Regions from separate parts of the Colwellia sp. MT41 genome, predicted to be linked through region 1. Evidence: predicted binding sites of a transcription regulator. Region 1 holds the regulator's gene; each other region holds the start of a gene.
What was found. Region 1 encodes sigma-54, which starts transcription at its own class of promoters, with help from an activator protein. Its sites were predicted from a motif close to GTTGGCACGNNNNTNGNNT; they were not measured.
Positions count from the first base shown of each region.

Region 2: the regulator sigma-54 is predicted to act here: its motif matches at 1,398-1,416, upstream of nirB (nitrite reductase large subunit NirB).
Region 3: the regulator sigma-54 is predicted to act here: its motif matches at 1,579-1,597, upstream of flgA (flagellar basal body P-ring formation chaperone FlgA).
Region 4: the regulator sigma-54 is predicted to act here: its motif matches at 1,185-1,203, upstream of flgF (flagellar basal-body rod protein FlgF).

Region 1 is NZ_CP013145.1:3,756,509-3,759,726, forward strand. Features, by position in the region: gene lptA (lipopolysaccharide transport periplasmic protein LptA) at 1-136, shown strand, start outside; gene lptB (LPS export ABC transporter ATP-binding protein) at 126-881, shown strand; gene CMT41_RS15905 (RNA polymerase factor sigma-54) at 1,000-2,517, shown strand; gene hpf (ribosome hibernation promoting factor) at 2,544-2,831, shown strand; gene ptsN (PTS IIA-like nitrogen regulatory protein PtsN) at 2,939-3,218, shown strand, end outside.
Region 2 is NZ_CP013145.1:4,199,982-4,203,199, reverse strand. Features, by position in the region: gene CMT41_RS17850 (EAL domain-containing protein) at 1-1,024, shown strand, start outside; gene nirB (nitrite reductase large subunit NirB) at 1,509-3,218, shown strand, end outside.
Region 3 is NZ_CP013145.1:1,320,397-1,323,614, reverse strand. Features, by position in the region: gene CMT41_RS05580 (CheR family methyltransferase) at 1-489, opposite strand, end outside; gene CMT41_RS05575 (chemotaxis protein) at 596-1,525, opposite strand; gene flgA (flagellar basal body P-ring formation chaperone FlgA) at 1,734-2,426, shown strand; gene flgM (flagellar biosynthesis anti-sigma factor FlgM) at 2,590-2,898, shown strand; gene flgN (flagellar export chaperone FlgN) at 2,947-3,218, shown strand, end outside.
Region 4 is NZ_CP013145.1:1,326,437-1,329,654, forward strand. Features, by position in the region: gene flgE (flagellar hook protein FlgE) at 1-1,027, shown strand, start outside; gene flgF (flagellar basal-body rod protein FlgF) at 1,242-1,985, shown strand; gene flgG (flagellar basal-body rod protein FlgG) at 2,054-2,842, shown strand; gene flgH (flagellar basal body L-ring protein FlgH) at 2,898-3,218, shown strand, end outside.

The DNA.
Region 1 (3,218 bases):
GTCTGTTACCACCATACTGCAACCAACAATATTAAAGAAACAAAAAGAAACTCACGAAAAGTCTAAAGCGGAACAATCCGCTGATAACGTAATTGAGCAAGAAGCAGATAAAAAAGGTAATGGCAGTGGCTACTAATATCGATAGTAAACCCTCGGTAAACACGTTAATTGCCGAGGGTTTATCTAAGTCCTATAAAAATAGACAGGTTGTTAAAAATGTCAGTTTACAAGTTAATGCTGGGCAAATAGTTGGCTTATTAGGACCCAATGGCGCTGGCAAAACCACCTCCTTTTATATGATTGTTGGCTTAGTCCCCAATGATGGTGGCACTATCAAACTCAATGGCCAAGACTTAACACTTATTCCTATGCATGAAAGAGCCCGCATGGGCATAGGTTATTTACCGCAAGAAGCATCAATTTTTAGAAAACTCACCGTTAGTGATAATATCATGGCTATCTTACAAATACGTAAAGAGCTTACTGAAACACAACGCGCGGAAAAACTTGAACACCTGTTAGAAGAGTTTCATATTTGTCATATCAAAGATAATACCGGCATGAGCTTGTCAGGTGGTGAAAGACGACGCGTTGAAATTGCCCGAGCATTAGCGGCTGAGCCACAATTTATTTTATTAGATGAACCCTTTGCTGGTGTTGACCCTATTTCGGTTGGCGACATTAAAAAAATAATATTACAATTAAAAGAGCGCGGCATAGGTATATTAATCACCGACCATAATGTTAGAGAAACTTTAGACGTTTGTGAGCATGCCTATATCGTTAGCCACGGTGAAATAATTGCCCAAGGCAATGCCGAGCAAATTCTTGCTAATCAAAAAGTGAGAGATGTATACCTTGGCGAACAATTCACGCTATAGTAAGGCTATACTAAAGCGAAAATGACTAGCTTTAAGCAGAACAATTTAAGAGCAAAGTAGTGATAGATTAGCAAACTATAACTACTAAGAATAATAAATAGGAAATCATATAACCTAGATGCGACCTACACTACAGCTCCGTATTGGACAACAATTAACCATGACTCCGCAGTTGCAACAAGCAATCAAGCTGTTGCAACTGTCAACGTTAGAATTACAACAAGAAATTCAAGAAGTATTAGAGAGCAATCCATTACTTGAGCTTGATGAAAAAGTTGAAAATGAAAATACTAGCGATGAAAACAATCTTGAAGAAGCATTTACAACCAGTGTCTCTGAAACTAACACTGAGCTGACAACAAGTGACGGGAGTGAAGAGCAACCAGCAAGTATTGACGAAATCAGTACCACTGAGGCCATGGAAAAAAAGGAAATACCCGAAGAACTAAATATCGATACCACCTGGGAAGAAAGTTACAGTGCTGGCGTTTCAAATACCGGCGCAGTTAGTAGCCCTGCCGATGATTATACCTATCAAGGGGAAACCACGGACTCCATTCAAGATCATCTATTGTGGCAAATGGAATTAACGCCTTTCACTGATACCGATAAAACCATCGCTATTGCCATTATTGAAGCAGTTGATGATGCCGGTTATTTAACCGTATCACCAGAAGAAATTCTAGAAAGTGTCGGTACAGAAGGGCTAGAGCAGGATGAAGTTGAAGCGGTCTTAAAACGTATTAATATGTTTGACCCTATTGGCGTCGCTGCTCGCTCAATTGCTGATTGTTTACTTATTCAGTTGAATCAATTTAGTGCTGATACCCCTTATCTGAAAGAAAGTAAACTCATTATCAATGAACATATTGATTTACTTGGTAACCGAGATTACCGTCAGTTAATGCGTAAAACCAAATTAAAAGAAGATCAACTGCGTGAAGTTATGCGTTTAATTCAAAGCTTAAATCCTCGTCCAGGTGATGCGGTAATTAAAGGTAATAACCAATACGTTATTCCTGATGTTACCGTTGAAAAGAAAAATGGTCGCTGGGTGGTTGAGTTAAATTCGGACACGGCACCAAAACTCTCTATTAATAAGCAATATGCGGCCATGTCTAAAACAATGAAATCATCAACTAATGATGGTCAATTTATTAGATCAAACTTGCAAGAAGCCAAATGGTTTATTAAGAGCTTAGAATCTCGTAATGACACCTTACTCAAGGTGTCCAATTGCATAGTTCAGCGTCAGCAAGGATTTTTAGAGCATGGTGCTGAAGCCATGCTTCCTATGGTGCTCAATGATATTGCTGAAGCTGTTGATATGCACGAATCCACCATATCTCGAGTGACCACGCAAAAATACATGCACACACCAAGAGGGATTTTTGAGTTAAAATACTTCTTCTCCAGCCATGTTAGTACCGAAAATGGTGGTGAATGTTCATCGACCGCAATTCGTTCTTTAATTAAAAAACTTATCTTAGCGGAAACACCTGCTAAACCGTTAAGTGACAGCAAAATGGCTGATATACTGGCCGAGCAGGGAATAAAAGTGGCGCGACGGACTATTGCTAAATACCGAGAATCATTAGCGATACCACCATCAAACCAACGTAAGAGTTTACTTTAAAACACTACCATAAAAGGATCATGCTTATGCAAATTAATCTTTCTGGCCATCATGTAGAAGTAACAAGTTCATTACGAAAATATGTTGATAGCAAGTTCTCAAAACTAGAACGACATTTTGATCATATCAATAATATTCATGTCGTACTTACCGTAGAAAAGCTTAACCAAAAAGCAGAAGCCAATATCCATATTAATGGCGGTGAAGTGTTTGCCTCAGCAGTTAACGGCGACATGTATGCTTCTATTGATACTCTAGTTGATAAACTTGATCGACAAATCCTTAAGTATAAAGGTAAGATAGCTCAGCACTAAGCTTAGCTAAATCATGAATACGCTTTAAAGTAATTAAAGCCGATAAATCTGGCGCCCTAAGCTAAATGAATTAGCACAGTTGGGCGCCTAAAATAATTAACACCATTATGCAATTATCAGAAATATTAACAACAAGCTGTACCACTTGTGATGTAGAAATCACCAGTAAAAAACGTATTTTAGAAAAAATTTGTCAACTCGCTGCCAAGCAAATCGGTGATATAGAACAAGATGATCTGCTAGAAAGTTTACTTAATAGAGAAAAAATGGGTAGTACCGGCATAGGAAACGGCATTGCCATACCCCATGGTCGATTACCTAATGCCAATAAAGCTGTCGCAGTGTTAATAACAACAGAACAAGCTATTGATTTTGATGCCATAGATA
Region 2 (3,218 bases), 440 kb from region 1:
ACTCAATAAGTTATTGAAAACACCGATAGCAGTTAACGGCAACAATATTAATATCGGCAGTAGCATCGGGGTAACTATTTATCCTGACGATGCCGATAACTGTGACGAATTACTGCGCAATGCCGATATTGCCATGTATCAGGCGAAGGATGATGGTCGTAATACTACCCGTTTCTTTACTCGTGAAATGAAGGCTAAATTGCAACAAAACAAGGAGATTTTGACTGATCTAGCCGAGTCTTTGACTCAAGACCATTTTGAACTCTATTATCAACCGCTTTTTACTATCGACCATAAAACACTTGTTGGCGCAGAAGCGCTGATACGCTGGCACCACCCTGACAAAGGCATGATCCCTCCGGATAAATTTATTGCCGTTGCTGAGCAGAGTGGCTTGATCAATGAGTTGGGCGATTGGGTCCTGGCACAAGCCTGTCGTGACATAAAAAACTTTGTCAATGCGGGGATTTTAGATATTAAGGTAGCGATTAATATTTCACCGGTACAATTTAAGCGTAAAGATTTTTTACAACAAATGCTGCTGATCCTAGCACAGCATGATGTTAGTGCCAATTGTATCGAACTTGAAATCACCGAAGGCGCGGTGATGGATAATGTTGATCAAGCCATTGATATGATGCAAGCCTTGCACGATGCAGGCTTTCAGTTGGCAATGGATGATTTTGGTACCGGTTATTCTTCGCTGAGTTATTTAAAGCGTTTTCCGATTCAAAAGGTGAAAATAGATCGTAGTTTTATTTCTGATCTTGAGAATGATGATGATAATAAATCCATTACCACGGCAATTATTCAGATGAGCCACTCGTTAGGATTAGATGTACTTGCCGAAGGCGTAGAAACAGAGGCGCAACTGCAATATCTACAGGGCGAAAAGTGTGATTTTGTCCAGGGATATTATACCGGCAGACCTATGCCAGCCAGCCAATTTATCGAAACATTTAAGCGAGCCAAGGACACTAGCTTAGCGGAGCGAGCAGGGATGGTCTCCTCTATAACAACGTGAGCAAAGTAGCGCTATTAAGGGCTTTGTAGCTAAAAATTATGTTACGGATAGTAGAGCCTTAATGTGTTGGAGTCGATATAGGCGCTATATCCATCCTTTGTTCGGCTAAAGCTCATAGCGACTAAAATTAGCAGTCGCTAACATAATGCCAGCGAGATAATATCGCCTTTTTAATAGCAAAACATTCATCATTAGACCCTAAAGCTTCCCGAGTGCAGCCCTCAATTGCCATTTATTGAGCCAGGTGCAGCTTGTTTAAGTTTTTGTCAGCACTTGCACCGTAGCAGTGCTCAATAGTCATCACTCTAGTGCATCAACTAACAGATATAGAGATGTAAACTATCTAACCACTTGTTATATAACTATTAATTTAGTTGGCACTTAGCTTGCTCTACTTATACCATGTTGAATAGAACCTTGGTGGCAATTAAGCCTTTGCTAAAGCGTTTTATTCTATTCTCGCACTATGAGTAGGATTGTCCTTATGAATACAGATAAACAGCTGTTGAGCAAAGCTAAAATTGTTGTGGTTGGTAATGGCATGGTTGGCCATCACTTTGTCGAAGAAATGGCTAAAAATTCAGATTATCAAATAACAGTGCTCTCGGCAGAATCACGTTTAGCTTATGATAGAGTGCACTTATCCGAATACTTTGGTGGCAAAACTGCCGAAGACTTGGCGATGACCACGCCAGAACATTATGACGAACTTGGTGTTACTTTTAAAACCAATGCCAAAGTGACCAAGATTGATAAAGTCGCTAAATGTGTTACGACCGAAAGCGGTGCCACATATCACTACGACAAGTTGATTTTAGCGACCGGCTCTTATCCCTTTGTGCCTCCTATTCCCGGTAAAGATCAAGATCACTGCCTAGTTTATCGTACCATTGATGATTTAGAAGACATAGCAAATAGCGCTAAAGTGAGTAAAGTCGGTGTCGTTATTGGTGGTGGATTATTAGGTCTAGAAGCGGCAAATGCGATCAAACAATTAGGCCTACAAACACACGTTGTTGAATTTGCTCCGCAGTTAATGGGCGTGCAAATTGATGGCGGCGGTGGTCGTTTATTAAAAAGTAAAATTGAAGAGCTGGGTGTGCAAGTGCACACCTCCAAAGCCACTAACGTCATTGAAAAAGGTGATAAGTGTCGTTATAAACTTTGTTTTAACGATGGCAGTGAATTAGAAACCGATCTAATTTTATTCTCCGCCGGTATTCGTCCTTATGACAACCTTGCCCGTGAGTTCGATTTAGCTATTGGTGAGCGTGGCGGTATTGTGGTCAACAATCAATGTCAAACCTCAGACGTCGATATCTATGCTATTGGTGAGTGTGCCTTATGGAATAACTTTATTTTTGGTTTAGTTGCTCCGGGTTATGCCATGGCGAAAGTGGCGGCAAAACATATTGGCGGCGTAACGGGTACTAACGGAGAGTTGGCTGAATTTACTGGCGCTGATATGAGTACAAAATTAAAGCTAATGGGCGTAGAAGTTGGCTCTATTGGTGATGCTCACGGTAAAACAGAGGGTTCATTAACTTATACCTATGAAAACCAACCTGAAGGCGTTTATAAAAAAATAGTGGTATCGAGCGACAAGAAAACCTTACTGGGTGCTGTGCTTATTGGGGATACCAGTGAATACGATACCTTGTTGCAATATATGCTTAATGCCATTGAATTACCTGAAGCGCCAGAAGGTCTTATTCTACCAATGGCGGCAGATAAGCCAACCTTAGGTGTGGATGCCTTACCTGATACTGCCACCATTTGTTCGTGTCATAACGTTACTAAAGGCGACATCATTGCCGCTATTGATTGTGGCGCCGTTGATGTTGGTCAAGTGAAAAGCGACACTAAAGCCGGTTCTGGTTGTGGTGGTTGTGCCGCTCTAGTTAAGAGTGTGGCCGAAAATGAGTTTGAAAAACGCGGTCTTGTTGTTAAAAAAGACATTTGTGAACATTTTGCTTATTCACGCCGCGAATTATTTGACATTGTCAGTGTTGAAAAAATCAAAACGTTTGATGAACTACTTAGCTCGCACGGTCGTGGTTTAGGTTGTGAAATTTGTAAACCGGTAGCGGCTTCGGTATTGGCGTCAGTGTGGAATGACTACATTCTTAAAAAACCACATTTATCATTACAAGACACCAATGATACTTACCTAGGCAATATGCAAAAAGATGGT
Region 3 (3,218 bases), 1.9 Mb from region 1:
TAAATTATCATAATGACCGTATTTACAGTGTTCTAGCATAGTCGTGGAAATATCGGTACCTATGACCTGCACACCACGAGGGAATGCTCCAGGATTTTTTTGTTGAAACTCCAATACTGACATCGCAATAGAATAGGGTTCTTGCCCAGAAGAACTGGCGGCGGACCAAATTTTAACCGGCGTTTTTCTGTTGACAAAATCAGGCAACAATTTACTCTGTAGTAACTTATAGGGATAATCATCTCGAAACCATAAGGTTTCATTTGTGGTCATAGCATCAATGACTGCGGCACGTAATTGCCGCTCTACAGGGGAAAGTGTCCGAGTGACTAATTCACCCAATGAACTCACGTCAAATCTAGCCATTAGTGGCGCTAGGCGGCTTTTAACTAAATATTGCTTATTTTCACCGAGCACAATGCCACATTGCTGCTCTAAAAAGGTTCTAAATTGGTTATAACTTTTTTCATCAAGTTGTCTTGCTGACACAATAGCTTCCTGTTTATTTCGAAGTACTCATTTAAATTCACCAAAATTGGGGTGCATAAATTCAGGTCAAATGCTTTTGAAATTTTATTTTAATTTTTATAAAGAGTTAATCTTCTAATTTTAGCCATTTTTTTACAGCGGTAGCTAATTCATCAGGGTGAAACTTGGCAATAAAATCATCTGCCCCCACTTTTTTAACCATAGCATTATTAAATACCCCACTTAGCGAGGTATGTAAGATAATGGGCATTTTAGCCATGCGGTCATTTCCTTTGACTTCTGCCGTTAAGGTATAGCCATCCATTACTGGCATTTCGATATCAGAAATCATTAGCGCAACTTTTTCAGTAATACTATGTTCACACGTTGCCTCAATCGCCAATAACTGATCGAGAGCATCACGACCATTTTTAGCTAAAATCATCTTGATACCTAATGGCTCTAATGCCCTTCTAACTTGGTTTCGTGCTACCGTTGAATCATCAGCAATCAGAACCAGCTTATCGCCTAGACTTTCACCAACACTGGCATCAATGACATCTTCACTTAACTCCGTTGAAACAGGATTAATCTCATTTAAAATTTTCTCAACATCTAAAATTGACACCATTTGACCATCTATTTCAGTGACTGCGGTTAGATAACTGGATTTACCTGCCCCTTCTGGTGGTGGCATTACATCAGTCCAACTTAATGTCACTATTCGCTCAACGCCAGCAACGAGAAAGCCCTGCACACTGCGGTTATATTCAGCAATAATAATAAAGCTGTCAGCCGTTTGTTCAATTGCCAAGCCGCCCGTTGATTTACTTAAATCAATAACAGAAATAGTTTGCCCACGAATATGAGCAACACCTTTAATATAGGAGTCTTGTTTAGGTAATACCGTTAACCTCGGGCATGGCATCACTTCACGCACTTTAAAGACATTAATGCCAAAAAGTTGCCTACCAACAAGTTTGAATAGTAACAATTCTAATCTATTTTCGCCGACAAGTTGCGTGCGCTGATTTACCGAATCGAGTATGCCTGCCATATAAACCTCATGTAACACCGTACCCTTCATTGTATTTAAAAAAATAAAACATAAAAGGCACAATTCTTGAATTGTATTTAAAATATAGAGTTGATATTCACACTAAGCGCCTGATAATTGACGCACGATTTAACCTCATTTTATAGCACTAACCTAGGTTAAGCATAGACGAATATTTGCATTTACTTAACGATAGATAACAAAATATATGCGACATACCAAACATTTTTTAACTTTTTTATGCTTACTGTTCATTAAGCCAGCAACTATTGCTGCAAGCGAACTAGACAGTGCGTTTATTGAACGTTTCGCGACCAGCTATTTAATTGAACAATTCCCTTCAACTAACGAAGAAAAAGTTCGTATTTCGGTTGCTCACTTAGATCCTAGAATTATCATTAAACCGTGTAATATACCCTTAACAGCAAATATACATGATAAAAACAGTACACGAAATGTAAATATAAAAATTAGTTGTGATGAATCAATACCATGGAAAATATATTTATCGGCCAAAATAGAAATAACTAAAGCTGTTTTAATTGCAAAAAGTACAATTAGCCAAGGAGACCGGCTTGACGAAAGTAATGTTGAGTTAGCTTACATAGCCATCAACAAAATTCGTGGTGATAAACTAACCGATACCGCCATTGTTTTTGGCGCTAAGGCGAAAAGACGTATAGGTAAAGGTAAAACCATTAGTAAGAAAAGTATCTGCTTAATTTGTAAGGGCGATATGGTAACGATTATTGTCTCCTCTGATGCCTTCACTATCAAAAGCCAAGGTGTAGCATTAAGCTCCGGCAATATTAATGAACAAATCAAAGTAAGAAATACCCGCTCAAATAAAGTGATTACCCCAAGAGTCAAAGCTATGAACCAAGTCATAATTCATCTATAATCTAGTTTTAGACAATCTAGGGTACAAATAATTTTTGCAGCTAAGCTCACTGTGAGGTTATTTATGTTTTAATGTACGTTTAGCTAAAGTTATCCCGCTGGTGGTCGATAATAACTTAATAGAACTCATTTAAAATATCATTTCATTGTTATAGGATGAAATTATGGTTATAAATATCAATAGCTTGAATACAAACAATCAAGTTAAGCATACTCAACAGCAGCAGGTAAAACAGCAATCTGCTCAAACCGCATCGAATAGTGCACAAGTAAAAAGTGCCGGACAAGATTCAGTGTCAATTACTCCGCAAGCAAAACAGCTTAATGAATTACAAAAAAAAGCAGCGGATGCACCGGTAATAAATCAAAAGAAAATTGATGAATTAAAAAAAGCTATCAGTGCTGGTGATTATAAAATCAATCCGGAAAAATTAGCGGCCAATATTGCTAACTTTGAATTTAATCTTATTTAACGATAGACTGTAAGATATATCGTTTAGTGAAAAATCAAAGGCAAGCTTATGTTATCAGGATCAAATTCCCAAGAATTAACGTCACATGAATTGTTAACACAACAACATCAACAGTTAACCGCTCTGGGCCAGATAATTTCGAATGAAAAACAAATATTACAGCAACACGATCCTCAAGCGCTGCTTACTATCAGCCAGGAAAAAAACACCCAGTTAGTAGCCATTCAGCAACTCGACCAAAAAATATCTCAACATCAAGGCTTCGCTCAAGATAAAGCCGCAGGGAAATTAACGCAGCAACTAGCAGAAATCACCGTGTT
Region 4 (3,218 bases), 1.9 Mb from region 1:
ACCTGAAATTGACAGTTTAGATACCTCTTACACCCGTGCTGGTCAATTTAAATTAAACGACAGTAACTTTGTCGTTAATTCATCTGGTGGTTATTTATTAGGTTTTCCAGTCAATGCTGATGGCTCTTCTTCATCGGTAGCGATAAGTACCGCATCGCCTTTACAAATACCGACAGCTTCTGGCGCACCATCAAAAACAAATGAGGTCGATGTTAAGATGAATTTACCTGCGGGTGACTCTGTACCCGCTTTTACCTTTGATCATACTGACCCACTAACCTATAACAACTCGACCTCGGTAACCATTTTTGATTCGTTAGGCGACAGTCATGTGATGACTTATTATTTTGTAAAATCAGCGCCGAATACTTGGGATATGTACGCGGCCGTTGATAACCAATTGGTCGATATTCAAGGAGGGCCTGTTAATAATGGTGCGGGTATTAATGGCGCACAATTAACCTTTCTTGCTAATGGTGATTTCAATACTCAAGATCCCACTCTTATCCAAACCGCACCATTAGGTACGGCGATATTAAGTAATGGCGCTGATGCTAGTCAGCAGATTATTGTTGATTTTAATTTAGATCCAACGGGGCCAAATATTAATGAGCCAACACAATATGCTTCTAGTTTTGAAGTAACCTCATTAGAGCAAGATGGTTTAGCGGTAGGTCGATTAACCGGTATCGACATTGATAGCGATGGCCTTGTGCGTGCCACTTATAGTAATGGTACCTCAGAGCCTTTAGCACGTATTGCTTTAGTTAGCTTTGCCAATAATCAAGGGCTCACTCAAATTGGCAATAGTTCATGGAAAGAGAGTATTGTTTCCGGTGAAGCGTTAGCCGGTGAAGCGGGCTCAGGTACTTTTGGTACCATTAACTCCTCAGCATTAGAGCAGGCTAATGTTAATTTAACTACCGAACTTATTGATTTGATTTCTGCACAGCGAAACTTTCAAGCCAACTCGCGAGCACTGGAAGTTAGTAACCAACTAAACCAAACTATCTTACAAATTAGGTAACTTGAGCTAAATAACCTGGTGTAAAAATTACTGACAAAGCTGTTAGCTATGAGCAATAAATTACTCACAGTTAACAGCTTTTTTATTTTAGCTCTCATAAAATATATCATCATTTCCTTATCCATTTTTAGCTGTTAACCAACCCCTCTTTATAATAGCTGGCATCTTACTTGCATTTATTTCTGTATAACCTTATATTTTTTGGAAAGTCATTATGGATAAGTTGCTTTATATCGCCATGAGTGGTGCTAAACAAAACATGCAAGCCTTATCAATAAATGCTCATAACTTGGCGAATGCTAACACCACTGGTTTTAAGGCTGATTTAGCACAAGCGCGTAGTATGCAGGTCTATGGCGAAGGGATGGCTTCGCGGGTTTTTTCAATGACAGAGCGTGCTAGCCAAAATTTTGACTCAGGCGCTATTCTTCATACCGGGCGCTCACTTGATGTTGCCATAGCCGGTGACGGTTTTTTTGCGGTGCAAGCCGAGGATGGTCAAGAGGCTTATACTCGCGGTGGACATTTTCGTTTAACCGAAACAGGTGCGCTAGAAACTAACGATGGTGAATTAGTCATAGGTGAAGATGGCCCTATTATCATACCGCTACCGGTAAATAATATTCAAATATCTCGTGACGGCACCATCATGGTACAACCTGCAGGCGCGCCAAGTAGCGTGCAAGAAGAAGTGGCTCGTATCAAGTTAGTCAATCCAGATACTCGGCTGATCGAAAAAGGCAATGACGGTTTATTTCGCGCCAAAAATGGCGAGCAATTAATTGCCGATATCAATGTCAACGTCCTTGGCGGTTCACTCGAATCGAGTAATGTTAACCCCATTCATGAAATGACCGCCATGATTTCTTTACAGCGTCAATTTGAAATGCAATTGAAAATGATGAAAACCGCAGAAGAAATAGATGCTAGCGCTGCTTCGTTATTACGTGCTTTTTAATTATTAGTATCTTTCAGTTAATATTTAGCTGTTTTCAAAAACAGTTAGTACTCAATCAGAGGTGATGTATGAACGCAGCATTATGGATAAGTAAAACCGGCTTAGATGCGCAAAATAAAAATATTGCGGTAATCTCTAATAACTTAGCGAACGCTAGTACCGTAGGCTTTAAAAAGAGTAGAGCGGTTTTTGAAGACTTACTTTACCAAAATATTAATCAGCCAGGTGGTCGAACTGCACAAGATACCGAAGCGCCATCAGGTTTAATGATAGGTGCGGGTACCAAAGTGGTCGCCACGCAAAAAATTCATACTCAAGGTGACATGATTACCACAGATAACGCCCTTGATTTGATGATTCAAGGCGAAGGTTTTTTTGAAATTCTTATGCCAGATGGTAGTTCAGCTTATAGTCGCAATGGTCAATTTACCATGGATGATGAAGGTAATCTGGTTACCCCAGGTGCGGGTTACCTTATTCAACCACAAGTGACCATTCCCGAGGATGCGTTAAGTATTATTATTTCTCAAGACGGTGAAGTGTCAGTAACACTGCAAGGGCAGGCTGATCCTGCCGTGGTGGGTCAAATTAACTTAATTAACTTTGTTAACCCAACGGGTCTTCAGCCAGTGGGGCAAAATTTGTATACCGAAACTGCAGTAAGTGGCGCGCCCCAAGAAGGCGTTCCTGGTCTTGAAGGTTACGGCATGTTGATACAAGGCGCGTTAGAAACATCCAATGTAAACACTACAGAAGAGTTGGTTAACTTAATTCAGAGTCAGCGCATCTATGAAATGAACTCAAAAGTAATCTCAGCCGTTGATCAGATGTTGAGTTATATCAATCAGCAGCTGTAGTAAAAATTTATAATTTAATTGAGTGAATCATTTAATGAAAAGGCAGGAAGTAGTGATGAAAAGACCAACAACATTAAACAACGTTACTTTAAGCAAAGGGCATTTACCCCAGGTTAAGTTACTTTTAGCTTGCTTGTTAATTGCTGTTACTACCGCTTGTAGTAATACCGTTGAATTAAGTAGAGCACTACCCAATGACCCTGATTTTGCGCCGATAATGCCAGAAGAAGAAGAAGAGAGCATTGTGCCAACGGGGTCTTTATTTAAGCCCCATTACGTGAATAATATTTATTCAGACTCTAAAGCGCACCGTGTTGGCGATATTATTTTGGTCATCTTGAGTGAAAAAACCCAAGCGAAGAAAAATGCTAAAACC